Regions from separate parts of the Aerococcus sp. 150760013-2 genome, predicted to be linked through region 1. Evidence: predicted binding sites of a transcription regulator. Region 1 holds the regulator's gene; the other holds the start of a gene.

Region 1 (7,661 bases):
TGCGCTTAAGACGTTACCGAAGATGACCTCATCTACTAGGGTTGGATCAATGTTGGCCTTAGCCATGGCTCCTTGAACGGCTACCTTACCTAAGTCAACAGCGGAAACATTTTTAAATACGCCACCGAATGATCCGATGGGGGTTCTTTGTGCAGCTACGATTACGACATCTTGCATTTGAAAAACTCCTTTCGAGGGTTAAGTTGAGGTGAGACAAAAGTCGCTTAGAATATACGCGCTAGACCAAGAGTAGAACTATTACTGTAGGTAATTAAGGTATTTTGGAAAGCGTCGGATAATTTTGACTTTTGGAACCAGATATTGTGAGTCATATTAATCAAATTCACTTAAAAGCCGATCATCAGAAACAAAAAAAGACTGCAAACCATTTATGCGGCCCGCAGTCTTACTAGCTAAGAGCCCGCATTCACGAGAAATAGGACTCTTCCATATGTTGGAACAATCCTAGTTAGCTAATAATAATAATAAAGATGTATGTGTCTGGTGATCAGTAGAGGTCATTGACCAAGAGGTGTTGGTCATATTTGTAAAATCTGTATGCATTGCCATATTGGTCTCACTCCTTTGATTTAAGTTAGTGCTATATTATCATCATATTTTCATTTTAACAAGTCTTTCCCACATTTATTTTTAATCTAATCCTATATTTGAAATATCAACATAGGGTATCCTTATATGTATCAAGGGATTTGGTCAATTGTAATATTTTTGTAAATGAGAAAACGGTGAGCTTTATGAGGGTGAGCTGGACCATTTTGTCAGCTGAAAACGAGTTGAAAACAAAAATTGTACATCTTGAAAGATGCTTATTTTGACATAATATGCCCCTAAATTTGACCAAAAGATGTCATTTCCTTCATAGAAGGCTAGAAAAAGTTGGTCAACCATTTTTCCAGAGATCCCCAGGACAATATCAAAAGGATTCGTTGGCAAATACTTTCTCTTGTTGCTTTTAATAAAATGTGATGGTAAGGTGACACCAATCAAAAAAACTCATAAAGTTTTAATAAAAAGTATCCATATTGGAGGAATGCATCATGGCACTAGAAAATGTAGATTTTGGAAACATCAATGAAATTCCCTACCGTCCATTACGCCCTGGAATCGATCAAGCCGTGTTCGCCATGTCAGGTGACGGCGTCAATGTAACAGTTAACCGAGTAGAGAATGGCAACGACTTACGCCCACATACGCATGATGACCACCAACAAATCGCCTGGATATTACAAGGTGAATGTGACTATTACGTTGACGGTGAGCCGTTCCGCATGAAGGCAGGCTCATGGGTAGTCGTGCCGAAGGGTGTTGAACATTATATTCATGTGTACGATTCACCAGAAACAGTGGTGAATGTGGATATTTTCGCCCCAGCGCGTGAAGACTACAACGAAGCTTACAGCCAATTCTTGAAAGAACAAGGCTACCAAGGCTTTAACATAATTGACTAATTAAAAGTAGAGACATTAGGACTGACTTGAATAGGACTAAAGACGGGAAAAGGATGATATAAATGGAAATGCGCAACCTTGTAAAAGAAAAAATTGCTGAAAAAGGCTATGCTATCGGTGCTTTTGTGGCATCAAGCTCTTCGTTAAATACGGAAATTTTAGGGGTCAATGGCTTCGACTTTGCTATGATTGACTTCGAACATGCTCAAACAAGCTTAGAAACAGCCTTAGATATGGTGCGTGCAGCCGAATTATACGGTACTGCCCCATATGCCCGTGTTTACAACCCCGAAGATGGTCCAATGATGGGGCGAATGTTGGATATCGGTTTACATGGATTGATGATTCCAATGGTCAATACCAAAGCACAAGCGGAATTCGTGATTCAAAACACTAAAATGCCTCCAATCGGGATCCGCGGTAAAGGGATTGGGCGTGGACCACTTTGGGGTGCCTATGAAAACTACAACAAGGGTGAAGTAGACGAAAAATCGATGGTTATCGTCCAATGTGAAACCCCAGAAGCAGTTGAAAACGTTGAAGAGATCGTGAGTGTTGAAGGAATTGACTGTGTGTACATCGGTCGTCTTGACCTAGCGCATGCCATGGGTGTTGAAGACCCATCAACAAGTCCAGAACTTGAAGCCAATATTCAAAAAGTCCTTAAAGCATGTAAAGAAGCAGGTAAAATTCCAGGCATCTTTACAGCTAATGCACAAGATGCAATCAACCGAATTGAACAAGGATTCCAATTCGTCACGGTATTGAACGACTTGGCCTTCTTTCGTCAAGCAACCAAAGCAAGAATTGATGACGTTCGAAAAGGGGTAGAAGGAGATAAATACCAAGTAGATGATGCGGTATTTTTAAAATAACAGCTATTTGGTATAGTTGATAAAAAAACAAGGTAAGCCATATTTTCTTTAAAGGGCTTACCTTGTTTTTGCTTTTATAAGTTTTCTAATTTCGTTGCAGCTTCTTCCCAAGCGGTCATCACTTGGTCTAAGGCTTTTTCTGCTTCTTGAAGGGATTGATTTAATTCGTTTAATTTCTCAAAATCATCAAGAAATTCAGGTTTTGTCATATCCAATTGGATTTCTTCAATTTTTCCTTCTAAATCAGCCATTACCTCTTCATGTTGGGTAATTTCACGCTGTAATTTTCGTTGTTCTCTTTGTTTCTCTTTAGATAGTTGAAAAGCCTGTTTCGTCTCGGAGGTGGGTTGAGTAGTTGTTTTTTCTACCTTTTCATCGTTGCTTTCAGCTGCTAGTAAAGCAAGACGTTCTTCTTCTGACGCTTTTTTAGCCACATAATAATCATAGTCACCAAGATAAAGCGTGGAACCATCAGGATTAATTTCTAAAACAGAGGTAGCAATCCGGTTGATGAAGTACCTATCATGGCTGACAAATAATAGGGTACCATCATATTCGATCAAGGCATTCTCTAATACTTCTTTAGAATCAATATCCAAATGGTTGGTTGGTTCATCGAGAATCAGGAAATTATCATGTTCCAAAGCGAGTTTCGCCAATTCAAGTCGGGCTTTTTCCCCACCAGAAAGTGTTGCTACAGACTTGGTCACATCATTTCCAGTAAATAAGAAGGAGCCAAGAATAGTGCGAACATCTCGTTCCATCATGGATGGATGTTCATCCCATAACTCATGAAGTACATCTTTTTTTGAATTTAAATTGCCTAATTCTTGGTCATAGTAACCAATCTGTAAGTGAGCGCCATATTCGATAGTGCCGCGTATAGCTGGAATTTGTTTAATAATTGTCTTGAGTAAGGTTGATTTACCTACACCATTTGGTCCAACAATTGCAATTGCTTCCTGTTTGCGTAGCTGGAATGAGATAGGTTCAGCCAAAACTTTATCTGGACTATACCCGACGGCTAACTTATTGGTTTGTAAAACATCATTCCCAGAACTTTCAGCAACGGAGAACTGAATGCGTGCGGATTTTTCATCGTTTAATGGCTTTTCAATTTTGGTCATTTTCTCTAATTGCTTACGACGTGACTGTGCCATTTTTGTCGTTGAGGCGCGCACAATATTACGTGCTACATAGTCTTCTAATTTGGCGATCTCTTCTTGTTGCTTTTCGTAAGCTTTCATTTGCATGGTGAGACGCTGTGCCCGTTCTTTCAGGTAGAATGAATAATTCCCTTTATAATAATGGATACCTTGGTGCGCCATTTCATAAGTCTCATTGGTAACGGCATCTAAAAAATACCGGTCATGGGATACGATCAATAAGGCACCAGGATACTTTGGTAGATAGTTTTCAAGCCAAGTCAAAGTCTCGATATCTAGGTGGTTAGTTGGCTCATCTAGAATGAGTAAATCTTTCTTCTCGAGTAGGATTTTCGCTAAAGCAAGACGCGTTCGTTGACCTCCAGAAAGTGTTGAAATCTTACGGCTATAGTCTTCGTCAAAAAATTGGAAACCGTGTAATACCATGCGGATTTCAGATTCATATCCGTACGCATTAAAGCGAATCAAGTCTTCTTGAAGTTTGTCATAGCGATTGAGCGCAACTTCATATGCCTCTGTATCTTGCATAAGTTCTTCATCTGCTAAGGCAAGAGCCGCGATTTCTGATTCCTTTATTAATTTAATTACAGGTTCAAATACGGAAACCATTTCTTCATAAATTGTTCGATCACCAGAGACGGCTGTGTGTTGGTCCATATAGGCGATGGTTGTTCCTTTAGTTAAGGAAACTTGACCGTCATCAGGTGCTTGAATGTTGGCCAACATTTTCAATAATGTTGACTTACCGGCACCATTACGGCCAACTAGCGCGATGCGACTGTTGTGTTGGATTGTCATTTGTACGTTTTCAAAAATAACTTCTACGCCATAGCGTCTAGCTAGATTTGAACCTTGTAATATGATCATAGTAGGCATGATCCTTTCATTAGATAGTCTTATTATTTTACCACAAAAAAATTTGAGTAATCACTGGAAACATTTTATAAAAAATTGCATTATTTAACATATACTAAAAATCACGAATGAAACACCCTTGTGTTATTTTCACAAACTTGTTATACTGTTTAAGAAATTATTTTCTAAATTAGAAAGAGGACTGAACATGCGTAAAATACCCAAAGCAACCGCCAAAAGATTACCGCTCTACCACCGTTACCTACGTGTATTTAAAAATATGGGGAAAACACGTGTTTCTTCTACAGAATTAAGTGAAGCAGTGAAAGTTGAAAGTGCAACGATTAGACGTGACTTTTCATACTTTGGTGCCTTAGGTAAACGAGGGTATGGCTATGATATTGATGCTTTATTAGACTTCTTTGGTAAGACACTAAGCCAAGATCGTTTAACAACAGTTGCATTAGTTGGTGTAGGTAATCTTGGTAATGCCTTATTGAACTATAACTTTAAAAAGTCAAACAACATACGAATTGGTGCTGCTTTTGATATCAATCAGGATATCATTGGTACGGTCCACAATGGTGTGCCTGTTTATGATATGAAGGATTTGACGCAACAATTAAAATTAATGGATATAGAAGTGGTCATCCTCTCGGTACCTGAAGCAGTTGCTCAAGATATGATACCATCGTTAGAACAAGCAGGTATCAAAGGCATCTTGAACTTTACGCCAGTGAGATTAGATGTACCGGATAGTATCCGGGTGCAGGATGTAGACTTCACGAACGAACTGCAAACCTTAATCTACTTCATCTCAACAAATTCATAATATATGTGCTACCTATACGCTAGCAAGCGAATAAGCCGAGATCTTTAGTCTCGGCCTTTTTTTAACTTAATTGCAGGGAAAGTTTGTTGAATTTCACATATGAAACCTTAAATTTTTTGCAATTTTTACTAAATTACAATAATTAAAAAGATTATGATTTCGATTTAAATTGGCGTAGTACGTTTAGCGTCTTTAGCAAGTCAACTATTTCATACGCTGCAACAGCTAGCGCTAAGTATACTGTCCAATTCCATCCAGAACCTTCCACACTGCCGATGGCGAAGGTAACGGCTAGGAAAATAAATACTAGTTTGAATAGTAATAAAAATATTACTGGTCCTTTTAACATAAAAAAACTGACATTCCTCTCTTATATAACACATTTTGACTTTTATCAAAATTTACCACATTCTTCAACTACTAAAAATAACTTAAATTCCGCATAAAATCAAGGTTTTCGACTTATAAGGAAAAATAGGTCAAAAAAAGTCAATCTTTCTCTTGCAATTCATATTTGATTGTTTTAAGATAAGAAATGTAGAGGTTAGCAGTCAGACATAGAGAGTGCTAATCTCTAAAATAACCAAGTAATTTAGCTTGGGTTTGACAGATATTTTATATAAATGGAGGGACATGTAAATGATTAAACCATTAAACGGACGCGCAGTTGTGAGAGTTGAAGAGGCTAAAGAGCAAACAGTTTCAGGTATCGTATTACCGTCAGCTGCTAAAGAGAAACAACAAGTAGGTGTTGTTGAAGCAGTTGCTGAGAATACGGAAGATTTCACATCACAATTGAAAGAAGGCGACCGCGTTCTATTTGAAAAATATGCAGGTTCAACATTTGAATATGATGGTCAAGAATTATTAATTATTAAAGAAAGCGATATTATCGCAATTGTAGATTAGTCAATTTATCAATATTTACAGATTAATAACAATATGAAATTTTATGAGGTGAATGAATAAATGGCAAAAGATATTAAATTTTCAGAAGATGCACGTCAATCAATGGTTCGTGGGATTGATATATTAGCTGATACGGTGAAAGTAACTTTAGGACCAAAAGGTCGTAATGTTGTTTTAGACCAAAGTTATGGTTCACCGCTAATCACTAACGATGGTGTAACCATCGCTAAAGAAATTGAATTAGAAGATAAATTTGAAGATATGGGTGCAAAACTAGTTGCTGAAGTAGCTTCAAAAACAAATGATATTGCCGGTGACGGTACAACAACTGCCACTGTTCTAACTCAAGCAATTGTAACTGAAGGTATGAAAAACGTTACTGCTGGTGCTAACCCAGTAGGTGTTCGTCGCGGGATTGACAAAGCAATTCGCGTAGCGTCAGATCGGTTATCTGAAATTTCAGTTCCTGTAGATTCTAAAGGCGCAATCGCTAACGTTGCATCAATTTCATCAGGCGACAGCGAAGTTGGTGACTTAATTGCAGAAGCAATGGAAAAAGTTGGCCAAGATGGCGTCATCACTATTGAAGAATCTCAATCAATTGATACCTCTCTAGATGTTGTTGAAGGCATGCAATTTGACCGCGGTTACCTATCTCAATATATGGTAACTGACAATGACAAGATGGAAGCCGTTTTAGAAAATCCTTATATTCTATTAACAGACAAAAAGATTTCTAATATCCAAGACATCTTGCCAGTTTTAGAACAAGTTGTTCAAGAAGGTCGTGCATTGTTATTAGTGGCTGATGATATTGATGGTGAAGCATTACCTACATTAGTCTTGAATAAAATCCGTGGTACTTTCAACGTCGTTGGAGTAAAAGCACCAGCCTTTGGTGACCGTCGTAAAGCAATGTTAGAAGATTTATCTATCCTAACAGGTGGTCAAGTAATTACTGAAGATTTAGGACTTGAATTAAAAGATACGACAATTGATCAATTAGGTTCTGCTAACCGCGTTGTAATCACAAAAGATGAAACAACTATTGTTGAGGGTGCGGGCGATAAAGAGCAATTAGCACAACGTGTTGCCCAAATCCGTAGTCAAATTGAAGAAACAACTTCTGAATATGACCGTGAGAAATTATTAGAACGCTTAGCTAAATTAGCTGGTGGTGTAGCTGTTGTTAAAGTTGGTGCAGCTACTGAATCAGAATTAAAAGAACGTAAATTACGTATCGAAGATGCTTTAAACGCAACACGTGCGGCTGTTGACCAAGGTATCGTAGCTGGTGGTGGTACTGCCTTTATCAATGCTAAAAAAGCAGTTGCTGAATTAGCTGAAACATTAGCTGGTGATGAACAAACTGGTGCACAAATCGTCTTACGTGCTTTAGAAGCTCCAGTACGTCAAATCGCTGAGAATGCTGGTTTAGAAGGTTCTGTAATTGTTGAGAAATTGAAAGAGCAAGCAGAAGGTGTCGGATTTAATGCAGCAACTTCTGAATGGGTAAACATGATTGAAGAAGGTATTGTTGACCCAACAAAAGTAT
Region 2 (7,661 bases), on a different contig from region 1:
ATGTCCTTGCTTTCGTATTAAGCATTCAAAATCCATTAGTATTTGCCATCTTACTTATCGTTGCGGGTATAGTTATGGGTTACTACACTATATCAATGTACGCTTACGTAACAGACGTTATTGATGACTTCTACATCAAACGTGGTACACGTAGAGATGGTACAATCTACTCAGTTTACTCATTTACACGCAAAGTAGGTCAAGCGATTGCTGGTCTCTTAGCCGATGTTTTACTAACATAAATTGGTTATGTTTCAGGTGCTGAACAACAAACTGCTGAAGTAGCGAATAGTATCTACTTGCAAAAAGCATCGAACCTTTCCAACTAAAGTGAAGGTTCGATGCTTATAGACGTTTATGAAGTTGAATTTAACTCAATACTTCTCAACAAAAGACTTCAATCTGATGGTTATGCCGTTCTTTAATCTTGCCTTCATCAGCTAATTGATGCAGGGACCGGCTAAGTGTTTCAGATGACATGCCTAAAAATCCTGCTAAAAACCGCTTCGTTTCCTCGTGATAGAAGATTTGGTGGCCATTCACCAACTCGGCTTCCTTACAAATGAAATTGAATAACCGGTCTTTTGCGGTGCAAGTAGATAACAACATGGATTGCTCTTCTGAAGCGTGTAGGCGCTGAGACAGAGCTTCAATCATCTTAAGGGATAATTGCGGGTAGTCCACCAGCAGTTGTTTAAATTGTTGGTTTTCAATCAGGTAAATTTCACTTTTTACCATGGCTACGGCATGCGCCTTGCGGATACCTTCAAATAGGGCTAGTTCACCAGTAAATTCCATCGGTGCAATCATCCGGATGATTTGTTCGTTTCCCAACTCTGATAATCTAAAGATCTTTACTTTACCAGTTAATACAAAGAGAAAATAGCGGGCTTCTGTATTGGTTGCGTAGACCACTTCATTTCGTTTGTACAAGCGTTTAGTAAAATAAGGGACAATTTGTTCGAGCGTTTGACAATCAAGCTCCTTGAATAGGTCAAATTGTCTTAGATCATTGATTTTATCCTGGGCTAACATATTTTCACCTCATTGTTATTTACTTTCTACTTGTTTAGCTAAAGCTTTGGCAAAAGCAACCGCATCGCCGACATACCCGACATCTGATTCTTTAAAGATAGCGGCTTTCGGGTCCTTATTTACAGAAAATACAAATTTTGCCTGATTCATCCCGACAGTATATTGGATGGCGCCCGCAATCCCGAAATTCAAGAGTAATTGCGGTTGGATAGTGACCCCACTTTGACCTATTTGCTCGTCATGTGTGTACCAGCCGTTCTCTGCTAGGGGGCGGGTAGCACCAACTTTTGCGCCAAGTAGGTCGGCTACTTTTTCAGTATAGACTAAATTGTCTTGCATCTTCATCCCGCGGCCAACAGCAACAACCTTATCTGCCTCAGTGATTTGATTCGTTTGTGGTTGGCCTGGAATTCGTTCCAATACTTGGTAGGTATAAGGCCGTTCTAAGGCAATTGTTATGTCTATAATAGCACCTTGACGGGTATTGTCAAAGGGGAGAGTGTTAAAGACATTTGGCCGTACTGTGGCCATTTGTGGACGACGGGTTGGTGTTAGAATTGTACACATCAAGTTGTCCCCGTATGAGGGTTTAATCTGTAGCAACTGCCCCTTATCATTGATAGATAGGTCTAGGCAGTCTGCGGTTAGACCAGTTTGCAGGGCACCTTGTAGTCTTGGCGCTAAAGCTCTCCCTTTAAGTGTGGCTGCGAATAAAATAATATTTGGTTGGTAATCGTCAGCTAATTGCTTGATAGCTGTTTTTGATAATACAGGGTCAAAGTCAGCGAATAAGTCATTTTTCACAACAAACACCTGGTCAGCGCCGTGGCCAATAAGACTTGCTGCGTGATTAGTTTGACTTGTTTCTAAGAGGATGGCTGTTACACTATCTTGGCTATTTTGACTCATTTCATGGGCTTTACCCAATAATTCTAGCGTTGAAGGGTGGATGGTTTCTTCTGAAATTTCAGCAACCACCCATATACCTGATGATTTTCCTTGATTCATGGACTTACCTCCTTAGATGATATGTTTGTCTGACAAAATGGCTAACAATGCTTCGGCCGCTTCCATCGGCGACCCTTCAAGCATGGTCATCTGACGGACTGATTCTTCCGGCACAAAGCTTTCAGTCACAATAGTAGGGGACCCTTTGATACCGATTCTATCGAGGTCACAATGTAGGTCACCCTCGTTCCATACCGTAATCTCTTTTTGCATAGATTGTTTAATCAAAAGAGGCGATAGATACCGCGGTTTATTGATTTCATCACCAACACTCATAACTAAGGGGTAAGAAACACGGATGACTTCTTGGTCCACTTCCAAATGTCTTTTGACATCAATGGTTTGATTAACTGTATCAAGGTCTACTATACCGGATGCGTTGGTGATTTGTGGTAGATCCAACTCTTCAGCAATTAGTGGGCCAACTTGTCCCGTATCCGCATCAATTGCCTTTAAACCTGTCAAAATAAGATCCACGTTCCCAATCTTACGTACAGCTTGAGCTAGGGTATAAGCAGTTGCTAAGGTATCTGACCCAGCAAAGGCACGTGAAGATAGTAGATAAGCCTCGTCACAACCCGTGGCTAGGGCTTCATGCAAGCTCAATTTAAAAGAATCAGGGCCCATGCTGACAACAGATACTGTACCACCAAATTTTTCTTTTAACTTAACAGCAGTCTCAATGGCATGTTCATCAAAGGGGTTAATACGGCCGCGAACACCACTCCGAATAAGGTTATTCGTTTCTGGGTCAATTTTAACGTGGTTACTGATAGGGATTTCTTTTATAAACACGACGATTTTCATAGCATAAATTCCTCTCTAGATTCAAATAAGACTGAATTTGCGATGTCTAATTGGAGTTTTTCATATGCACCTTCAGCATATTGCAAGGCCTTAGCGTCACGCCATAAGTGCTCAACTGGATATTCTTTAGAGTAACCATAAGCCCCAAAAATCTGCATAGCGTGGTTAGCCGCTTTCAAGGCTTGGTCTGAGCCAAATAATTTAGCGGTTGTTGTCTCCATCTTATGGTCAACTTCTTGATCTCTTAACCAGGCAGCTTGGTAGATGATTAGTTTTGTTGCATGTAAGCCCATGGCAATATCAGAGATTCTAAATTTAATCCCATCAAGGTGAGACATCTTACCGCCAAATAGTTCACGCTCTTGAATATAGTTGATAGAAGCTTTCAAGGCGGCATCTTGAATACCAGCCGCTAGTGCACCCATTAAAAACCGGGCTGTATGGTGGGCATTGTGTCCAATTTCCATCCCTTGATCAATATCACCTAAGCGGTCAATATCCGGTACAAGGGCATCTGACAAGTAAATATCACCGACTGGACATCCGCGCATCCCCACAAAGTCTTCAACACGACCGTTTTCAAAACCAGGATTTTGATTATCTAAGATAAAGACAGTCCGACTATGTTCGGTATCTTTTTCAGGACTGGTAATGGCTAAAATAAGGTACATAGATGCGGCTTTGACACCGTTGGTTAAGAAAGCCTTATTCCCGTTCAATAACCAACCATCTGGAGTCTGAACAGCTGTTGTTTGTTGGGTAGAGGCATCAGACCCACTAGCTGGCTCAGTCTGTCCAAAGGTAAATAACTCCCGATTAGCCCTAGGTAACCAACGGGCCTTGATTTCTTCACTACCATAAATGACAAGCTGGTCGATTGCTTTCCAGTGGGCTTCAAGGGTAAAGGCAACACCGGGGTTAACTTTTGCCAGTTCAGCAATCACCATAGTCTGGGTTACAAAGTCGTAGCCAGCGCCACCATAAGCCTCAGGGACAGCAATCCCAACAATACCAACATCCGCCATCTTATTCGTTAGGTCTTGTTGGTATCCTTCCTTTTCAATTTCTTCGTATCTTGGGGCAATTTCTTTTTCCGCAAACTTTTGAATCATCTTACGGAGTAGTTCTTGTTCATCAGTGAATTTAAAATCCATGTATTTTCACCACTTTCAGTATATTGTGTACTATTTCACCACCCAAGTATACGCTAGTCAGATTGTCGTTTTCCTTGACTAATATCAAACTTTTGACGAAAAAAGATTAAAATTAAAGTGCTTACATATATTTGTAGGACTCCAAATATATCTTATAAGTTTAAGTGAAGAGCGTCACAAAAAACATCTTACTTAACAATCGCCTAAATCGCTAAGTAAGATGTCTCTTAAAATATAAAAAAGTATGATACGACGACAAATAGAATGGAAAATAAGGTACCGATTAAATAGTATTCGGCGAATCCTTGGTTCTCCTCAATCAGTTTAAAGCGGGCAATAGACTTCGCAGTATAGATTAAGCCGATGGAAGATAGGGCATTTAATGACAGGAATATAGCTGATAAAATTCGTTCTAAATTCCCAATCATAGCGCCTGCACCAGGAACAGTGACTATTTCAGTTTGGTCAACTGTATCGTCGGTGTAATTTTGATATTGATTGAAAAGCACTTTAAAGGTAACGTTCGCGGGTTTGGTTATTAATACCGTCAGTAAGGTCCATTTCAAGACCAATGTAGGTATGGATACGGAGACGTCACCGGATGCCGGGAAAACAACCTGACTTAAGACGACAATCAATGAAATATGTAGCAATTGGTCAATCAGATAAATATAAGGAATCTGTTCTGCCTGGAATATCCACTTCCGCTGTAGGGTCACCTTCAGTAAATCAATGATGATATGTCCTAGCCATACAGCTGAAAATAAGAGAATCATATTCGACTGCCAAGTGAGTAACCATGATATAAACAAAAGTAATCCATGGATAGCTAGGTGTTTAGCAAGAGCGGCGTGACTCTTTCTCTTGGCTTCTGACAGTTTCTCACTTTGAAAATGGTAATCACCTAGAAAGTGGGCAATTAATAATACGAGTGTGATGGCATTATGAATCAGTATCATCGACCTCCTGAATGAAACGTGCCAGCTGTTCTTTTCCAGCTAGATAGATTTTAATATTGGCTGAATTTAGTCGTTTACTTAAAGCTGAGGGTGATAATTCTAATTTTTTAGCAAGTGCTTTTTGATTAAATGATTGCTGGTAAATCCCCGTCTCTAAAAGTCCATTGAAGACATATAGCTGGGTTTTAGTCCAACTTGACCGGATAGTATCCGTCAGTAAGAGCAGGGTATTGATGGTGTCATCTTTTCCCTCTAGACCAGTAAAGACTTGACGTAAATTACCGCTGTAATCGTGTTGCTTGACTGATTCAATGGCGCTTCTAGCGTGCCAGTATGCAGGGCCATCTGCGCCTATACTGACTTCAGGATCAATCTCTGTGGCTATTGACCCGTAACCAATCCCAAAGCGAATGGGGTGGGGAATGAGTCGTTGGATGTCATCTATCATTTGAAACACTTGGTGATGAGGTTTAATCAACACTTGAAATTCATCACCTAAGGTTATCGTTAATTTTGACGCGATGATGTCACCGTAGTTTTGGTTAATTGTAGCAAAACTTTCTAATAAGTTTTCTTGTAAGTTTTCTCGGTTAGCTGATTTTTTTGAATCAATTAAGTCACCGATAATCGCTATATAGTTTTTAGACATGAGGCACCTCCTTGATATCCATTATAACGGAAATTATATTTAATTGCCAATATTACGGAAACTGAACGATTAAAATATCCGTTATTTAGGAAATTTATAAAAATTGTCTTTATTTCCGCCATACTTCACAATGTATGCACTACATCACATCTGTTCGGTAATTAATGTGTTTCAATTTTAGACCAATAATGACCGATATTCGATTATTTACTATAAAATCCTGGGTGCTATACTACGAGACAAGCTATTAGAGACCTATTGCTAACAAACTAAAGTAGGTCTTGATAAATGATTGGAGGAATATGTATGTTTAAAAAACCTAATTTATTGGTACAGATACTCATAGTTGCCATTTTAGGTATCGTCGTTGGGTACTTTTTCCCAGGCATCAGTAGTCATTTTGGTATGCTGGGAGATCTCTTTATGAACCTCATCCAAATGCTCGTCGTGCCACTCGTTTTTCCATTAATTGTCTTATCAGTGGTAGAAATCGGTGGTGGGAATCAACTAGGGAAGGTCATCTTTAAGGCAATTGGCTACTTTTTCCTCGTAACCACCTTTTTGATCGGCTTGACCTTGGTATTTGGTAGACTAGTGAATGTTGGGGGTGATGTAGCACTTGGTGAAATCTCTACCGAATCACTTGATGGTATTGCGACTGGGATTAACTTACAAGATTTCATCTTGAGTATTATTCCAAGCAATATCTTTCAAACTTTAGCTGATGGTAGCTTATTGCCAATCATTTTCTTTGCTATTTTCCTCGGTATAGGCCTAATCGCAATTGGTGATGATGCAAAGCCAGTTATCTCTTTCTTTAATTCTTGGAAAACGGCCATCTTCAAAATGGTTGACTATGCCATTCAATTTGCTCCAATCGGGGTTTTCGGATTCCTAGCCTATGACGTTGCAACTTATGGAGTTTCAGGTATTTCTTCTGTATTCAGTTTCCTATTCTGGCTATACGTCGCATACCTAACAGTCGCCTTAGTAATCTATCCCATCATTGCGTACAGTTTTGGCGTATCCTATATTTCATTGTTTAAATCCATTTCTGACTTGAGCTTTATCGCCTTTATTACAGGCGGTTCAAGTGTTGTATTACCTTCACTTATCGAACGTTTAGAAGAAAATAAAGTCCCAAAAGTGATCTCATCTGGCGTAACGTGCCTAGGCTACACACTAAATCTAGGTGGTGCAGCTATCTATGTATCTTTGTCTATTTCCTTTATAATGAACATATTTGATGCTTCATTAACAATTTCTGATTTTGTCGTTTTAGTAGTATTTCTTACTTTTATTACCAAAACAATCGCTACAGTACCATCAGGGGCCATTGTCGTGCTTCTTGCCACCGCAAACCAATTAGGCTTACCATCTGAAGCAGTTGCTTTACTGGTATCCATTGATTTCTTCGCAAATGCAGGTAGAACAGCCTTAAATGTGGTTGGAAATGCTTTAGCAGCGACTATTATTGCCAAAACAGAAGGCGCAAAATTGCCAGTATTCACTAAAATTAAAAAGAAAGAAGGCGCAACAATTTGACCGACAAGAAAGTATATATCATCCACGAAAACGATGATTGGACAAAACATTTAATTGAACGACTAGACCAACTGTCTATTCCTTATGACACTTGGTTTCTAGACACAGGGCTAGTAGACATTCAAGATACACCACCAGCAGGCATTTTCTATAACCGGATTTCTGCTTCGTCACACACAAGAGACCACCGCTATGCACCTGAATTAACTAGCCAAGTTTTACCATGGTTAGAAAGCCATCAGGCCCTTGTAGTGAACGGTAGTCGCGCAATTGAACTTGAAGTCAGCAAGATTAAGCAGTATTTAGCCTTACAAAAAGCAGGTATCCAAACGCCTAAAACAATTGCTGCAGTTGGTAAGGAAGAAATTATCCAAGCAGCTAAAAAACTCGATACTTTCCCATTTATTATTAAACACAACCGGGCAGGTAAAGGGCTTGGGGTAAACCTATTTGACCGAATTGAAGAGCTAGAAGACTATGTTAATAGTGATTTCTTTGAAGATT

Evidence for each region. Region 1 encodes Rex, which represses fermentation and respiration genes when NADH is low (regulators of the CRP and FNR family bind a similar motif). Its sites were predicted from a motif close to TTGTGAANTANTTCACAA; they were not measured.
Region 2: the regulator Rex is predicted to act here: its motif matches at 4,028-4,045, upstream of ACUW85_RS00405 (acyl-CoA dehydrogenase family protein).

Annotation. Positions count from the first base shown of each region.
Region 1 covers NZ_JBSEYI010000003.1:29,455-37,115, reverse strand. Annotated here, with positions in the region: gene ACUW85_RS02150 (acetyl-CoA C-acetyltransferase) at 1-177, opposite strand, end outside; gene ACUW85_RS02145 (cupin domain-containing protein) at 1,059-1,469, shown strand; gene ACUW85_RS02140 (HpcH/HpaI aldolase family protein) at 1,532-2,344, shown strand; gene ACUW85_RS02135 (ABC-F family ATP-binding cassette domain-containing protein) at 2,419-4,377, opposite strand; gene ACUW85_RS02130 (redox-sensing transcriptional repressor Rex) at 4,574-5,197, shown strand; gene ACUW85_RS02125 (co-chaperone GroES) at 5,837-6,106, shown strand; gene groL (chaperonin GroEL) at 6,167-7,661, shown strand, end outside.
Region 2 covers NZ_JBSEYI010000001.1:79,212-86,872, forward strand. Annotated here, with positions in the region: gene ACUW85_RS00385 (MFS transporter) at 1-242, shown strand, start outside; gene ACUW85_RS00390 (Crp/Fnr family transcriptional regulator) at 385-1,035, opposite strand; gene ACUW85_RS00395 (electron transfer flavoprotein subunit alpha/FixB family protein) at 1,051-2,043, opposite strand; gene ACUW85_RS00400 (electron transfer flavoprotein subunit beta/FixA family protein) at 2,056-2,850, opposite strand; gene ACUW85_RS00405 (acyl-CoA dehydrogenase family protein) at 2,847-4,004, opposite strand; gene ACUW85_RS00410 (DUF3307 domain-containing protein) at 4,232-4,963, opposite strand; gene ACUW85_RS00415 (SatD family protein) at 4,947-5,612, opposite strand; gene ACUW85_RS00420 (dicarboxylate/amino acid:cation symporter) at 5,919-7,157, shown strand; gene ACUW85_RS00425 (ATP-grasp domain-containing protein) at 7,154-7,661, shown strand, end outside.